3 regions of the Streptomyces sp. NPDC051315 genome follow, and region 3 is predicted to be linked to each of the others. Evidence: riboswitches for the same ligand, from Rfam matches in the RefSeq annotation. Region 3 holds a riboswitch; each other region holds the start of a gene.
The links. A riboswitch is a leader RNA that binds a small molecule or an ion and turns the genes downstream of it on or off. The one in region 3 is predicted to bind cyclic di-AMP.
Positions count from the first base shown of each region.

Region 1: another riboswitch for cyclic di-AMP. It lies ahead of ACIBBD_RS29700 (M23 family metallopeptidase); the one in region 3 lies ahead of ACIBBD_RS06385 (M23 family metallopeptidase).
Region 2: another riboswitch for cyclic di-AMP. It lies ahead of ACIBBD_RS36425 (transglycosylase family protein); the one in region 3 lies ahead of ACIBBD_RS06385 (M23 family metallopeptidase).

Region 1 is NZ_JBITEN010000018.1:53,135-58,679, forward strand. It holds gene ACIBBD_RS29685 (GNAT family N-acetyltransferase) at 1-1,044, opposite strand, end outside; gene ACIBBD_RS29690 (HPr family phosphocarrier protein) at 1,223-1,504, shown strand; gene ACIBBD_RS29695 (GntR family transcriptional regulator) at 1,719-2,411, opposite strand; gene ACIBBD_RS29700 (M23 family metallopeptidase) at 2,600-3,355, opposite strand; cyclic di-AMP (ydaO/yuaA leader) riboswitch at 3,369-3,536, opposite strand; gene ACIBBD_RS29705 (M16 family metallopeptidase) at 3,762-5,150, opposite strand; gene ACIBBD_RS29710 (M16 family metallopeptidase) at 5,147-5,545, opposite strand, start outside.
Region 2 is NZ_JBITEN010000029.1:508-6,052, forward strand. It holds gene ACIBBD_RS36410 (hypothetical protein) at 1-282, shown strand, start outside; gene ACIBBD_RS36415 (cytochrome P450) at 279-1,586, shown strand; gene ACIBBD_RS36420 (transglycosylase family protein) at 1,768-2,829, shown strand; cyclic di-AMP (ydaO/yuaA leader) riboswitch at 3,035-3,201, shown strand; gene ACIBBD_RS36425 (transglycosylase family protein) at 3,206-3,886, shown strand; gene eno (phosphopyruvate hydratase) at 4,247-5,536, shown strand.
Region 3 is NZ_JBITEN010000003.1:14,827-20,371, reverse strand. It holds gene ACIBBD_RS06395 (dihydrofolate reductase family protein) at 1-674, shown strand, start outside; tRNA gene ACIBBD_RS06390 (tRNA-Met) at 806-879, shown strand; cyclic di-AMP (ydaO/yuaA leader) riboswitch at 1,187-1,346, shown strand; gene ACIBBD_RS06385 (M23 family metallopeptidase) at 1,354-2,376, shown strand; gene ACIBBD_RS06380 (hypothetical protein) at 2,512-2,745, shown strand; gene ACIBBD_RS06375 (PrsW family intramembrane metalloprotease) at 2,843-4,321, opposite strand; gene trmB (tRNA (guanosine(46)-N7)-methyltransferase TrmB) at 4,400-5,206, opposite strand; gene lhgO (L-2-hydroxyglutarate oxidase) at 5,308-5,545, opposite strand, start outside.

The DNA.
Region 1 (5,545 bases), on a different contig from region 3:
CACCTCCGGGGAGGTGTTGATGATCCCGAAGGCGTTGGGGCCGATGATCCGCATTCCGTACGCGCGCGCCCGGCGCACGAGGTCGCGCTGGCGCTCGCGTCCCTCGGGGCCGCTCTCGGCGTATCCCGCGGCGAGGACGACGAGTCCCTGCACGCCGTGCTCGCCGCACTCGGCGACGACCTCGGGCACGTGCTCGGCCGGGACCGCGACGACGGCGACGTCGACGGGACCGTCGATCTCGCGCACCGAGCGGTGGGCGGGCACCCCGTCGAGCTGCTTCAGGCCCTCGGGGAAGGCCTTGTTCACCGCGTACAGGTGTCCGGTGAAGCCGGCCTCCCGCAGGTTGCCGAGGATGCTGCGGCCCACGCCGCCGGGGGTGCGGCCGGTGCCGACGACGGCGACCGAGCCGGGCGTCAGCAGCCGCCGTACGGAGCGGGCCTCGGCGCGCTGCTCCCGCGCGCGCTGCACGGCCAGGGAGCGCTCGGTGGGTTCGAGGTCGAACTCCAGTCGGACGACGCCGTCCTCGAAGCTGCGCTTCTGGGTGTACCCGGCGTCCGTGAACACCTTGATCATCCTGCTGTTGGCGGGGAGCACCTCGGCGGCGAACCGGCGGATGCCGCGCTCGCGCGCGACGGCCGCGATGTGTTCCAGGAGCGCGGAGGCCACGCCCCTGCCCTGGTGGGCGTCCTGCACGAGGAAGGCGACCTCGGCCTCGTCGGCCGGCGCGGAGGCGGGCAGGCCGTCGGCGCCGATGCGGTCATAGCGTACGGTGGCGATGAACTCGCCGCCGACCGTGGCCGCGAGTCCCACCCGGTCCACAAAGTCGTGGTGCGTGAAGCGGTGGACGTCCTTGGCGGACAGACGCGGGTAGGGCGCGAAGAAGCGGTAGTACTTCGACTCGTCCGAGACCTGCTCGTAGAAGCTGACCAGACGCTCGGCGTCATCAACGGTGATGGGGCGGACGCGTGCGGTGCCGCCGTCGCGCAGCACCACGTCGGCTTCCCAGTGGGCGGGGTACTCGTGCCGGTCCGGCGCGCTCTGCATGGGCCCCAGAGTACGGCTCGCGTCCGACAGCGGCGCGGGGCAGTCTGTGGAGGACGGAACGTCGGGTCGAGGCCGCGACCCGACGGCCACGGCGGAACGGTACGCAGGACCGTTCCGGGCACGTTTCACGTGTGGAACACTGGTCTAGACAACCCTGAACACCGAAGGGCAGCATCACATGGCTGAGCGCCGCGTCAACGTCGGCTGGGCCGAGGGCCTTCACGCCCGCCCCGCCTCCATCTTCGTCCGAGCCGCCACGGCCGCAGGCGTCCCGGTGACGATCGCCAAGGCGGGGGGCAACCCCGTCAACGCGGCCTCCATGCTGGCCGTGCTCGGCCTGGGCGCCCAGGGCGGCGAGGAGATCGTCCTCGCCTCCGACGCCGAGGGCGCGGACGTCGCCCTCGACCGGCTGGCCAAGCTGGTCTCCGAGGGGCTCGAGGAGCTTCCCGAGACCGTCTGAGCCTCGCCCGCAGCGCGTACGGAGCCGCGTCGCCCTTCACGGGCGGCGCGGCTCCGCCGTTTTCCCGCGCTCGCTGCGGAGAAATCTCGGGAGGCATGACGGAAAATAGTCCGGGCACACGAAGAGCGCGCCGTCGGAAATTCCGGGCGCGGCAGAAAAAGGGCAGCGGAAATACAGCTCCGCCGAATTCCCTTCTTTGTATACGGCCCCCGTGTTAATGACGCGGGCCCGACATGTTTACGACGTGTTGCGAAGTCCTCACACGGTCCTGGCGGTCCCCGCCCGCGAAGCGCAGCCGGTGTGCGGCGGACGAGCGCTCGGTGTGCAGCGCGGTGATCGCCCGCGCGCGCTCGCCGTCGCCGCGCGCCACCGCGTCCACGATCGCGCCGTGCTCCGCCCAGGACTCCACCGGGTTGGCGGGCGCGTCCACCGCGTACATCCAGGCGATCTTGTGACGCAGCTGGGTGAGCGTCGAGGTCAGGGCATGGCTGCCGGAGGCCTGGGCCAGCGTCTCGTGGAACCACCCGCCCAGGGAGCGCAGATCCTCGCTGCTGCCCCTCCTGGCGCGCTCCTGCCCCAGCCGGACGAGGCCGCGCAGCACCTTCAGATGCGCTTCGGTGCGCCGCTGGGCGGCCCGGGCCGCACCGAGCGGCTCCAGCAGCATGCGCATCTCCAGCAGGTCGGCGGCCTCCTGCTCGGTCGGTTCGGCGACGCACGCGCCCGCGTGCCGCCGCGTCACGACGAAGCCCTCCGCCTCCAGCGTGCGCAGCGCCTCCCGGACGGGGACGCGCGAGACGCCGTAGCGACGGGCCAGGAGTTCCTCGGTGAGGCGGCTGCCGCGCTCGTAGACACCCGCGACGATGTCGTCCCGGATGGCCGTGCACACCGAGTGCGCCGGAATACGCATGACCGACCTCCGCCTTAATCCCCGTGAAACGTCGACGAATGACGTGTGGTCAGTGACTCTATTGCAATGAGCCGCAATTTCCGACGGCGGGTCGGAATCCATGGATATTTTTTGGACAGCGGGGAGCGGGAAACGGCGAAAGCCCCGGCCGGAAGGGCCGGGGCTGCACGATCTGTCGCCGTACGTCGTCAGATGTTCACGCCGTGCTTGCGGAGGTAGGCGACCGGGTCGATGTCCGAGCCGTACTCGGTGCTCGTACGGGCCTCGAAGTGCAGGTGCGGGCCGGTGACGTTGCCCGTCGCGCCGGAGAGGCCTATCCGCTGGCCCGGAGTGACCTTCTGGCCCACCGAGACGCTGATGGACGACAGGTGACCGTACTGGGTGTACGTGCCGTCGCTCATCCGGATCACGACCTGGTTGCCGTAGGCACCGCCCCAGCCGGCCTCGACGACGGTGCCGAGCCCGACGGCGTGCACGGGAGTGCCGCTCGAGGCGTGGAAGTCGATGCCGGTGTGGCTGCCGGAGGACCACAGGGAGCCACCGGACTTGTAGCCGGTGGACACGTAGGACCCGGTGATGGGCGACACGAAGGTGTTCAGGCGCTCGCGCTCGGCCTCACGGGCGGCGCGGGCCCTGGCCTCGCGCTCCTTCTTGATCTTCGCGGCGGCCCGGGCGGCCGCCTCCTTGCGCGCGGCCTCCTCCTGGGCGGCCTGCTTCTGTGCGGCGGCCTGGTCGTCGATCTGCTCGGCGACGGAGTCGCCGATGGTGACGACGGGGATCAGCCCGGTCTGTTCCGCGGAGGTCTCGGCGGCGAGCGCCGGCGAGGAGGCCACGGTGCCGATGACGCCGGTGGTGGTGAGCGCCGCGATGCCCGCCGCGCGGGCGGTGGTGCGCTTCATCCGGCTGGGACGACGGTGCTTCCCGGTGGCGCAGGTGAACGCCATGAAGTCGAGTGGTCCTTTCCTTCCCTCTCGCCTACCGGGTTAGCTGACGGGTTCGGAGCAGGAAGGTCTCCTACGGGCCCCCTCGCGTCACGCGCGGGCGTCCGATTCACCCCAGGGACTGTGTACTTGGGTCCCCGGCTCCCCTGGCTCGCGCCGTACGGGGACTCGGCGATGGCTGTCCGGTGCCGCGGATGCGGCGCACTGCCCGACGAACAGCCCGGATGAAACTAGACGCGCCCGCTGTCAATCCCCAAACGGAACGCGGCTTTTGTAGCGCATGCCACAGGGCAGACAGGCAACCTCTCCCTCAATTCGGACATCAGGAGGCCCTGGTGACGCGTCGGTCACCAGGGCCCCTCGCACCCGCGCGTGGCCCGGCGGCCGGGCGTGCGCGCTGTCGCGGTGCCTACTCCGCGGACACGACCTTCACCTCGCCGATGCCCAGGGCCTCGACCGGCTCCTTGATCTGGGCGGCGTCACCGACGAGGACGGTCACCAGACGGTCGACCGGGAAGGCGCTCACGACGGCCGCGGTGGCCTCCACGGTGCCGGTCGCGGCCAGCTGCTGGTACAGCGTCGCCTGGTAGTCGTCGGGAAGGTGCTGCTCGACCTGGTCGGCCAGCGTGCCGGCGACGGCCGCCGCGGTCTCGTACTTCAGCGGTGCCACGCCGACCAGGTTCTGCACGGCGACGTCGCGTTCGGCGTCGGTGAGGCCCTCGGCGGCGAGGGTGCGCAGCACCTGCCAGAGGTCCGCCAGCGCGGGACCGGTGTTCGGGGTGTCGACGGAGCCGCTGATGGCGAGCATCGCGGCGCCCGTGCCGTCCGGCGCTGAGCGCAGGACCTGCCCGAAGGCGCGCACCCCGTAGGTGTAGCCCTTCTCCTCGCGCAGGACGCGGTCCAGGCGGGAGGTGAGGGTGCCGCCGAGGCAGTACGTGCCGAGCACCTGCGCGGGCCACACGCGCGCGTGCCGGTCGGGACCGATGCGGCCGATCAGCAGCTGCGTCTGGACGGCGCCGGGACGGTCCACGATGACGACCCGGCCGGTGTCGTCGGCGGTCACCGGCGGCACCGGCCGCGGCTGGGCCGAGGAGCCCGTCCAGGCGCCCAGGGTGTCGCCGAGGACCGCGTCCAGGTCGACCCCCGTGAGGTCGCCGACGACCACGGCCGTGGCCGTGGCGGGGCGGACATGCTTCTCGTAGAAGGCGCGGACGGCCGCCGAGTCGATGGTCTCGACCGTCTCCGCCGTGCCCTGGCGGGGGCGCGACATGCGCGCGGTGGCCGGGAACAGCTCCTTGGAGAGCTCCTTGGCGGCCCGCCGGGAGGGGTTGGCCAGCTCGTGCGGGATCTCGTCGAGACGGTTGCGGACGAGCCGCTCGACCTCGCTGTCGGCGAACGCGGGCGCCCTGAGGGCGTCGGCGATCAGCCCGAGGGCCTTGGCCAGGCGGGAGACCGGCACCTCGAGGCTCAGGCGGACGCCGGGGTGGTCGGCGTGCGCGTCGAGGGTCGCGCCGCAGCGCTCCAGCTCGGCGGCGAACTCCTCGGCGGAGTGCTTGTCGGTGCCCTCGGAGAAGGCCCGCGCCATGATCGTGGCGACGCCGTCGAGGCCGGCCGGCTCGGCGTCCAGGGGCGCGTCCAGGAGGACCTCGACGGCGACGACCTGCTGGCCGGGGCGGTGGCAGTGCAGAACGGTCAGGCCGTTGTCGAGCGTCCCGCGCGCGGGGGCGGGGAACGCCCACGGCCTGGCCTCGCCCGCCTGCGGCTGGGGGTGGAAGTCCATCGTGGCGAGCTCGGTCACTGGGCCGCCTCCTCGTTCTCGTCCTCGTCGGCGGTGTTCTCGGTGCTTGCGGCGTTCTCGGCGCTCTCGGCGCCTTCCGCGCTCTCGACGGGCTCGTAGACCAGCACGGCCCGGTTGTCGGGACGCAGACGGGCCTGGGCGATCTCCCGCACCTCATCCGCCGTGACGTCCAGCACGCGCTGGACGGCGGTCAGGGCGAGCTGCGGATCACCGAAGAGCACGGCGTACCGGCAGAGTTCGTCGGCGCGGCCGGCGACCGTACCGAGACGGTCCAGCCACTCGCGCTCCAGCTGGGCCTGGGCGCGCTCCATCTCCTCGGCCGTGGGGCCCTCCTCGGCGAAGCGGGCGAGCTCCTCGTCGATGGCGGTCTCGATGACCGGCACCTCGACGTCACC
Region 2 (5,545 bases), on a different contig from region 3:
AGGTACTGGTACCGCAGACTGGCGGAACTCGTCCCCAGGCTCGCCCAGCACTTCGGCGAGTACCTCCTGCGGCGGGGCGAGTACGACGAAGCCGCCCGCTACATGACGGAGGCGGCCCGGGCCGGTCATCCCGACGCGGTGCGCGACCTGGGACCCCTCCTCCTCGCCCGGGCCGAGCACTGGCTGGCCGAAGCCGCCGACGCCGGATCGAAGTCCGCCGCCACCCAGCTCGCAGCCCTCCGCGAAGCCCTCCCCCGCATCCGGGCTACCGTCGAGGAGTGACCGACCAGCCCACCCCCGCCACCCCCGCCCCGGCCCTGTTCACCTGGGAATTCGCCACCGACCCCTACCCCGCCTACGCCTGGCTGCGCGAGCACGCCCCCGTGCACCGCACCAGGCTCCCCAGCGGCGTGGAGGCCTGGCTGGTCACCCGGTACGCGGACGCCCGGCAGGCGCTCGCCGACCAGCGGCTGTCCAAGAACCCCGCGCATCACGACGAGCCCGCCCACGCGAAGGGCAAGACCGGTATCCCCGGTGAGCGCAAGGCCGAGCTGATGACGCATCTGCTGAACATCGACCCGCCGGACCACACCCGCCTGCGGCGTCTGGTCAGCAAGGCGTTCACCCCCCGCCGTGTCGCCGAGTTCGCGCCCCGCGTCCAGGAGCTGACCGACGGTCTGATCGACCGGTTCGCTCAGCGGGGGACCGCCGACCTCATCCACGACTTCGCCTTTCCCCTCCCCATCTACGCCATCTGCGACCTGCTGGGCGTCCCCCGGGAGGACCAGGACGACTTCCGCGACTGGGCCGGGATGATGATCCGGCACGGCGGCGGCCCGCGCGGCGGTGTCGCGCGGTCGGTGAAGAAGATGCGCGGCTACCTGTCCGAGCTCATCCACCGCAAGCGCGAGGCCCTCCCCGCCGACCCCACCCCCGGCGAGGACCTCATCTCCGGCCTCATCCGCGCCTCCGACCACGGTGAGCACCTCACCGAGAACGAGGCCGCCGCCATGGCCTTCATCCTCCTGTTCGCCGGCTTCGAGACCACCGTCAACCTCATCGGCAACGGCACGTACGCCCTCCTGACCCACCCCGGCCAGCGCCACCGGCTCCAGGACTCCCTGGCCACCGGCGACCGCGCCCCGCTCGAGACCGGCGTCGAGGAACTCCTGCGCTACGACGGCCCCGTGGAGCTCGCCACCTGGCGCTTCGCCACCCGCCCCCTGACCCTCGGCGGCCAGGACATCGCCCCCGGTGACCCCGTCCTCGTCGTCCTCGCGGCCGCCGACCGCGATCCGGAGCGCTTCACCGACCCGGACACCCTCGACCTCTCCCGCCGGGACAACCAGCACCTCGGCTACGGCCACGGCATCCACTACTGCCTGGGCGCACCGCTCGCCCGGCTGGAGGGGCAGACGGCGCTCGCCACCCTCCTCACCCGCCTGCCCGACCTGCAACTCGCCGTCGATCCGACCGAGTTGAGGTGGCGGGGCGGCCTCATCATGCGCGGACTGCGCACGCTCCCCGTGGAGTTCACCCCGGCCCCGCCCCTCGCTTCGCCCGCACCCGCCGCGCCCGTGCGCTGACCCACCGTCAGGTGATCGTTCCGCGAAGCAAAGGCGACCATTCCTCAACTCTGTGATCTTCACGTGATCTGTGCGGCATTAACTTGTGACAAGTGATCGTCTGCCTATACGTTCACTCGTCAACGCGACGGGGCAGGATCACCCGCCGCGCGGGCACTGCTGTCTCGAGAAAGGCCCTCGCATGCTCTCCGGGAACGGTCGTCACCGTCGCCCCCGCCAGGCCCCGGCCCTCCTCGTCGCGGCCGGCGTGACCGGCTCCGCCATCGCCATCCCCCTGCTCGGCGCCACCGGGGCGAGTGCCGCCGACGGCACGGTGTGGGACAGGGTCGCGGAGTGCGAGACCGGCGGCTCCTGGAGCGCCGACGAGGGCAACGGCGAGTACGGCGGCCTGGCCCTGACTCAGGAGGACTGGGAGGCCTACGGCGGGCTCGACTACGCCACGCGGCCCGACCTCGCCAGCCGCAACCAGCAGATCTCCGTCGCCCAGAAGCTCCTCGCCGACCAGGGTGTCGGCGCCTGGGGCACCTGCGGGCTGACCGCGGGGCTCAGCGAGGACGCGGCCTCGGGTGACGTTGACACCGGCGTGGCGGACGACTCGTCCGACTCCTCCGTGACATCCGGCTTGTCCGACCTGTCCAAGGGGGCGTCCGGGTCCTCGAAGTCCTCCGGTTCCGCGAAGGATTCCGGGAGCGCCTCCACCGACCCGTCCGCCGAATCCTCCACGGATTCCACCGGTACGCCCTCCTCGTCACCTTCGTCCACTTCTTCCTCTACGCCGGACACATCCTCCGCGTCCGACACGTCCACCGGCTCCGGTGCGGGCGGCGCGCAGGCGGGCAACGGCGCGTCCCGGACGGCACCGGGGACGGACGAGTCGGACAAGTCGGGGCAGAGTGCGGGTTCCTGGAGCCTCGTCGACACCGGGGCGGTCGATGCCGGCTCGGCGGACGCCGGGGCCGCCGCGACCAACTCCACCGGCTCCGGCCGCCACCGGGGCGGCACCGCCGACGAGAGCGCGACCGGCGGCACGTCCACCGCCTCCTCCGGCCGTCACGCGGCGGGCACCCTCGGCGGCGCGGCCGGCACCTACACGGTCCGGGCGGGCGACTCCCTCGCGTCCATCGCCGACTCCCTTGACCTCGACGGCGGATGGCGCGCGCTCTACGACGAGAACAAGGACGTCATCGGGGCCGACCCGAGCGACATCGCCCCCGGTCAGACCCTGTCCACAGGGGCCGAATAGGGCGGAAAAGGCGGGAAAAAAGACGGGAGTTCACGTCACACTTCGCGCCGAATGTCCGGTTTGGCGAAAGTGTGGGATGAGTCTCAGAAGCCCTGATCGTCTTTGAAATTCCGCCGATCGCCTGTCTACGGTCGTGATCGCTCGGCAACCCGAGCCCCGGCCGCCGCAACGCCGAATCCTGCCAGTGGCGGCCCGGGAACAGTCGTCGCGTCAAGCGCCGCAGGCAGGAGCGGGGGACCCAAGGTAAGTGCCGCACCGGGCAGTTGACGGCGGCGGCTAGGGGTGAAGCCACGCCTCCCACGGAGGAGTGGCCGGGCAACTCAACCGGCCCGAACCCGACAGCTCACCTCGCAGGCGTCGGTGAGGGGATCGATCCATGCTGTTTTCCGTCAAGGGCAAGCATCGTCGTCCGTCCAAGGCCACTCGCGCCATCGCCATCGCCGGTGTCACCACCGCCGCCGTGGCCGCCCCGCTGATGGCGGCCGGCAGCGCCTCCGCCGCCACGGCCTCCGAGTGGGACGCCGTCGCCCAGTGCGAGTCCGGCGGCAACTGGTCCATCAACACCGGCAACGGTTACTACGGCGGTCTGCAGTTCTCCGCCTCCACCTGGGCCGCGTACGGCGGCACGCAGTACGCCTCCACCGCCGACCAGGCCAGCAAGGCGCAGCAGATCGAGATCGCCGAGAAGGTCCTCGCGGGCCAGGGCAAGGGCGCCTGGCCGGTCTGCGGCACGGGCCTGTCCAACGCCACGTACAACGGCGGCTCCTCCTCGGCCGACACCTCCACGGAGAGCACCACCCGCTCCACCGAGGAGCAGAGCGCCTCCCGCTCCGCCGAGCGTCCGGCGGCCAAGAGCCAGAAGACGGTCACCACCCCGACCGGCAAGAAGGTCAAGAAGGGTGACGGCGAGTACAAGGTCGTCACGGGCGACACCCTCAGCTCCATCGCCGGGAAGCAGAACGTCGAGGGCGGCTGGGAGAAGCTGTTCCAGCTGAACAAGGACATCGTCGAGGAAGCCGACCTCATCTACCCGGGCCAGCAGCTGCACCTCAAGTGACAGCTGGCTCTCAGCGCGGGCACAGTGCCCTCACAGGCGAGGTCCTCATGCTGAAGACCTCGTGAGGGTCCCCCCGTCCCCACGGGCTCCCCGCCCCGGTGCGTGTTCCCCCGTACGCACCGGGGCGGGGTTTTTCCTTGCCCGCCGGTGCCCCCGGTTTCGCCCGCCGTTCGGAGGAGATTCCCCCACCCTCTTTGTTCCGGCTGGGAACAATGTGTACCGTCAGTCTGTCCACGGGACGGTCGGTCGGCTGCCGACGGCCCCGGGGCGGTTAGGCTCTAGTCGCAAGGCACACCGAGGGCTTCATCACGGCCCGCGTGCCCCGCACTACCAGCGTCACATCCCAAGAAGGAGATGCTCGTGCCGTCCATCGACGTCGTCGTAGCCCGGGAAATCCTGGACTCCCGAGGCAACCCCACGGTCGAGGTCGAGGTCGGCCTCGACGACGGCAGCACGGGTCGTGCCGCCGTCCCGTCCGGCGCCTCCACCGGCGCCTTCGAGGCCATCGAGCTCCGCGACGGTGACCCCAACCGCTACCAGGGCAAGGGCGTCGAGAAGGCCGTCCTCGCCGTCATCGAGCAGATCGGCCCGGAGCTGGTCGGCTACGACGCCACCGAGCAGCGCCTGATCGACCAGGCCATGTTCGACCTGGACGCCACCGACAACAAGGGCTCCCTCGGCGCCAACGCCATCCTCGGCGTCTCCCTCGCCGTCGCCCACGCCGCCTCCGAGGCCAGCGACCTCCCGCTCTTCCGCTACCTGGGCGGCCCGAACGCGCACCTGCTGCCGGTGCCGATGATGAACATCCTGAACGGCGGCTCGCACGCCGACTCCAACGTGGACATCCAGGAGTTCATGATCGCCCCGATCGGCGCGGAGTCCTTCTCCGAGGCCCTGCGCTGGGGCACCGAGGTCTACCACACCCTCAAGAAGGTCCTGAAGAGCAAGGGCCTGTCCACCGGCCTCGGCGACGAGGGCGGCTTCGCCCCGAACCTCGGCTCCAACCGCGAGGCCCTCGACCTCATCCTCGAGGCCATCAAGGAAGCCGGCTACACCCCCGGCGAGCAGATCGCCCTCGCGCTCGACGTCGCCGCCTCCGAGTTCTACAAGGACGGCTCCTACACCTTCGAGGGCAAGGACCGCTCCGCCGCCGAGATGACCGAGTACTACGCCGAGCTCGTCGAGGCGTACCCGCTCGTCTCCATCGAGGACCCGCTGTTCGAGGACGACTGGGAGGGCTGGAAGACCATCACCGCCAAGCTCGGTGACAAGGTCCAGCTCGTCGGCGACGACCTGTTCGTCACCAACCCCGAGCGTCTGGCCCGCGGTATCGAGGAGGGCGCCGCCAACGCGCTGCTCGTGAAGGTGAACCAGATCGGTTCGCTCACCGAGACCCTCGACGCCGTCGAGCTGGCCCAGCGCAACGGCTTCAAGTGCATGATGTCCCACCGCTCCGGCGAGACCGAGGACGTCACCATCGCCGACCTGGCCGTCGCCACCAACTGCGGCCAGATCAAGACCGGCGCCCCGGCCCGCTCCGAGCGCGTCGCCAAGTACAACCAGCTGCTGCGCATCGAGGAGATCCTCGACGACGCCGCGGTCTACGCCGGCCGCTCGGCCTTCCCGCGGTTCCGCTCCGCGAACCAGTAAGCACGGCCG
Region 3 (5,545 bases):
TCCACACCCAGCTCCTCCAGGAAGGCCTGGCCGACGAACTCCAGCTCGTCCTGGCCCCCCTCTTCGTGGGCACCCCGGACGCGCCCCGGCTCTTCGGGCCCGGCGGCTACCAGGGTGGACGGCTGCGGCTCGTCGAGACGCGGCGCATCGAGGACGTCGTGCTGACGCGCTACGAGCCCACCGCGCCCGGCGCCGGCCCGCTCCCCGTGGCCGCCGACCGGCACTGGCTGGCCCTCGCCTGCGAGCTGGCGGCCGCCTGCCCGCCGTCGCGGACCGCCTTCAGCGTGGGCGCGGTGGTGGTGGCAGCCGACGGGACCGAGCTGGCGCGCGGCCACTCCCGGGAGGCCGGCGACCCCGTCGTCCACGCCGAGGAGGCCGCCCTCGCGAAGATCGCCCCGGACGACCCCCGTCTGGCCACGGCCACCGTCTACACCAGCCTTGAACCCTGCACCCGGCGCTCCTCCCGCCCGACGCCCTGCGCCCGGCTCGTCCTCGACGCGGGCGTCCCCCGGGTCGTGACGGCCTGGCGGGAACCGGACACCTTCGTGACCGACGCCGACGGCGCCGGCCTGCTGACCGCCGCGGGCGTGGACGTCGTGGTTCTTCCGGAGTACGAGGAGCCGGCCGCGGCGCCCAACCGCCATCTGCTCCGCGACGCCCAACAGCCGTCCTGACCAAGGCGGTTCGGCTGAGCGGTGGCTCTGGGGGAGGCCCTGCGGGCAGTTCCCCGCAGGCCCCCGAGGAGCCCCCGGATCAATGCGTGCGCTTCGTGTCCCGCAGATGGCGTACACTGGTGTCATACCGACGCGGGGTGGAGCAGCTCGGTAGCTCGCTGGGCTCATAACCCAGAGGTCGCAGGTTCAAATCCTGTCCCCGCTACTGAAGGCCGAGGGCCGGAATCCTGTTTCAGGATTCCGGCCCTCGGTGCGTTCATCCGCCTGATCGCCCTCACGGAAGGTGACCGGCCGAGCGCCCTGCGCATAACAACTGAGTCACCATCAAAAGTCCTGTGGCTGCTGAAGCGTGGTCGAACCGGGGTCAACTCGCCCGTTTTTCACCGCTCGTGAGACAAAAGTCCAGGCCAGAAATGTTGTTGATCAAGCGGAACCGCTTGGAAACCCGGCCCCGCGTCTATTAACGTTCGATAACGCAGCGCGGTCGTCCCAGCCGTCACAAGAGGCGGCTCCGTGCGCACGCGCCGAATCCCGTAAGGGAACCGGGGAACCACCACCTTGGGGTGAATCACGCGGAAGCCGCCGTGAAGTTACGGCCGGTATACGCGCGTAGGAGACCTTCCCGCTCCGAACCCGTCAGCTAACCCGGTAGGCGACGGAAGGAAAGGAGTACGCCCGCGTGGCGTCCAACCGGCCTGCCCCAGAAGCCCCCAGTGTGCCCAGCCAGACCTTCGGCTACGGCAGCTACCGCACCGACGAGGGCCCCTGGGAGGAGTGGAACCCCACCGCGGAGTCCATTCGCCCGGTACGCGGTCGGCACCGCGTCGCCAAGCAGCGCGGCGGACTCGCCCGCAGCTCCACCGTCCTCGGCGTCGGCGTCATAGCCGCCGTCGGCGCGGGCGGCATGGCCAGCGCCAACACCGGCAAGCCGCCGGTCTCCATCTCCATGCCGGACCTCCCCTCCGTGGGTTCCCTGATCTCGGACGACGACACCCCCGAGGAGTCCGCGTCCGCCCTCAGCACCTTCGGCACCACCGTCGCCGCGGACGACAGCAGCGACAGCGCCGCCGACGCCGGCGAGGCGCTGCGCAGCCGGATCATGGCGCAGGCCGAGTCGCAGCAGACCCAGATCGAGGCCAAGGCCCAGGCAGCCGCCGAGGCCGCCGCGGCCAAGGCGGAGGCCGACGCGGCCGCCAAGGCCCAGCAGGAGGCGGAGGCCAAGGCCGCCGCCGCGAAGAAGAAGGCCGCCGAGGAAGCCGCGAAGAAGGCCGAGGCCGAGCGCCTCGCCGAGCTCGCCAAGCAGTACACGCTGCCGACCTCCTCGTACACCATCACCTCCACGTTCGGTCAGGCCGGCGCCTACTGGTCCTCCGGGTACCACACCGGGCTCGACTTCGCCGCCCCCACCGGCACCCTGCTCAAGGCCGTGCACAGCGGCACCATCACCTCGGCCGGCTGGGACGGGTCGTACGGCTACAAGACCGTGCTCACCCTCGATGACGGCACCGAGATCTGGTACGCCCACCAGTCCTCCATCAACGTCAGCGTCGGCCAGAAGGTCGCCACCGGCGACGTCATCGGCCGCGTCGGCGCCACCGGCAACGTCACCGGCGCCCACCTCCACCTGGAGGTCCACCCGGGCGGCAGCGCCTCGGGCATCGACCCGGCGGCCTGGCTGCGGGACCACGGCGTGAACCCCTGAGTCTTCCGGGGAATTTCCGGAGGTCGACGGGGGTCGGTGAGGTCTCCCGTGCGGCACCCGGACGTTTCCCGGATGTTCCGACCCCTGGCCGGAGGCGTGCAATGCGCGCCTCCGGCCTCGGTGTTGTCGCAGCGGATGACGTCTCCGCGCGTGCCCGGCTCCTCCGACCCCGAGGTCTTCCCGCGCGCCCTCGGTGGTGACGGCCGGGGGCGCGCCCCGGTGGCCCCGGCCCTGCCCCCGGCCCAGCCGGCGGTGGCGGCGCCGATCGCCTCCGCCCGGACCGTGGGGCAGTTGCCGGCGCAGGTGGGAGCGGCCGGGCTGGAGCCGACCCGGGCGGAGACCGAGCGGCTCCCGCAGGCCTCGGCGTAGGGGTCCACCGCGGTGTCCCCGGTAGGAGCAGCCCCTACGCCGTACGGCTTACGTCATGACGGTCGCCCGGCCGCCGGGACGCGAGCGCCCGCACGGCTCACGGCTGGTTGGGGCCGTACCCGGAGTACCCGGAGTACCCGGGCTGTGGGGAGCGGGGGTGCGGGTACAGGGACTGCGGCTGGGGTTGCGGTTGCGGCTCGTGCGGGTGAGGGTGCGGCTGCGACTGGGGATACGGGTACTGCGGGTGCCGGCTCGGTCCCGTCGGACGCCCGTGGCCCCGCCCGTGCCCGTAGACCCCGTAGACCCCGTGGACCGGCCAGGGCGGCATGGCCACCGGGACCGGAGGCGCCGTCATGCGGGCCGCGTGGTCCAGCGCGGGGCGCGCGATGTCCTTGCGGCGCCACAGCTCGTGCAGCAACTCCTGCTCCCGCACCACGAAGTCGGTGCCGGCCCGGCCGAGGCGTCCGCGGTGCCGCAGGAACGCGAGGGAGGTCGCGTACGCCTCGTACCGCGCCACCTCGCGCGCGGCCGGCTTGCCCAGATGGCGGCGGGCGTGGTCGCGGGCCAGCCGCCGGGCCCGCATCGAGCCGAGCGCGTACGGCTCCGCCGGGGTGAGCCAGCCCGCGGCCGCGTAGGCGGGGAGTTCCTCGCGCACGGTGCCCAGTTCACGCTGGCGCGTCCACACCACCAGCCAGGTCAGCACCGCGAACGCCGGCATCATGAACGCCCCGTACACCGCGAAGAACCCCCACTCGCCGAGGGTCGACGAGCCGTTCCAGAGGGCGTGCATCACCATCGCGAGCAGCAGTCCGCACAGCGGGAGCAGGACGCGGCGCACGCGCTGCCGGTCCGCGGACAGGGCGGCGACGCCGAAGCCGAGACCGGTCAGCACCGTGAACAGGGGGTGCGCGAACGGGGACATGATGACGCGTACGAAGAAGGTGGCGACGGTGACGGAGGCGATACCGCTGTCCCCGCTGAGCTGGTCGGTGCCGAAGGCGTTGCCCAGGTAGAGGATGTTCTCGGTGAACGCGAAGCCGGTCGCCGTGATCCCGGCTATCACCACTCCGTCGACGATTCCGGTGAAGTCCCGCCTGCGGAAGAGGAAGACCAGCAGGATCGCGGCCGCCTTGGCGGACTCCTCGACGACGGGGGCGATGACGGTCGCGCCGAGGGTGTCCGCGCTGGACGGGTCGGCGGTCGCCGTCGCTATCCACCGGGTGGCGAAACTGTTGGCGACGATCGCTATCAGGGCCGCCGCGCACGCGCCCCAGGCGAACGCGAACACCAGATTCCGCCAGGGCCCGGGCTCCACCCGGTCCAGCCACCGGAAGGCCGCCACGAGGAGCGGAACGGGCAGCACGGCGAGCCCCAGGCCCACCAGGAACCCCTGCGTGCCCGTCTGTTCGCGCACGAGGGCCAGAATGACCAGCCCGGAGAGCGCGAGCAGGGCGATCAGGGCGCCGTAGCGCACCCACGTGTGCTGCCACCAGTGCGCGTGCCGGAGCCCTCCGCCCTCGGGAGTGCCGCCCGGCTGGGGCGGACGCGGCGGGAGCGGCGGGTACGGGGAACTCATGGCCACGGCATCGACCCTAACGAGGGAGAGGACAGCGGTGGAGGGAACGCGGGGTCGGAGGCGGCAGGAGCGGTTCGGTCAGCCGTGCTGTACGCGACGGAACAGCAGATCGTTCACCACATGCCCCTTGTCCAGGCCCTGTCCCTCGAAACGGGTCAGCGGCCGGAAGCCGGGACGGGGCGCGAAACCGCCGTCCGCCTGCGTGTTCTCGAAGTCCGGGTGCGCGGTGAGCACCTCGAGCATCTGCTCCGCGTACGGTCCCCAGTCGGTCGCGCAGTGCACCAGCGCGCCCGGCTTCAGCCGGGTCGCCGCGAGGCTGAGGAACTCCGGCTGGATGAGGCGTCGCTTGTGGTGGCGCTTCTTGGGCCAGGGGTCGGGGAAGTAGACGCGCAGACCGGCGAGGGAGTCCGGGGTCAGCATCTCGCGCAGCAGGATGATCGCGTCGCCGTTGCCGACGCGGACGTTGGTGAGGCCGCCGCGGTCGGCGAGGTTGAGCAGGTTGCCCTGGCCCGGGGTGTGGACGTCGACCGCGAGGATGTTGGTGTGCGGGTCGGCGGCGGCCATCTGGGCGGTGGCCTCGCCCATGCCGAAGCCGATCTCCAGGACGACGGGGTGGTCGTTCCCGAAGAGCTCCCCGAGGTCGACGGGGCGCCCGTCGATGTCGAGCCCCCACCTGGGCCACAGCCGCTGGAGCGCGTCGGCCTGCCCCGCGGTCACCCGGCTGCGGCGCGGCTGGAAACTCCTGATCCGCCGCTCGAAGTGCGATCCGGCGGGGTCGGCCTTGGGGCCGTCGGGGAAGCGGGGTTCGCCCTTGGCGCGGGCGTGCCGGAGCGACTCGCCGGAGGCGGGTCGGGCGGCGTCGGGGGCGTTGAGGGAATCAGACACAGTGGGGTCGATTTTACGTGGGTGGGCCGGCGGGTGGGGTGGGCGCGGGGTCTGAGCGGCGGCCCACCGGGAGGCGACGGGCAGGGATGACGTGGACGCGGTCACTGGCCCAGGACCCCCAGCGCCCTGCGCGCCACCTCCCGGCCGATCGGCAGGGAGGCCGTCGCCGCGGGGGAGGGCGCGTTCAGGACGTGGACCGCCCGGGGGCCCTCCCGGATCAGGAAGTCGTCCACCAGGCCGCCGTCCCGCAGGACCGCCTGCGCCCGTACGCCGGCCGCCGCACGCACCAGGTCCGCGTCCTCGACGGCCGGCAGCAGCCGGCGTACGGCCTCCGCGAAG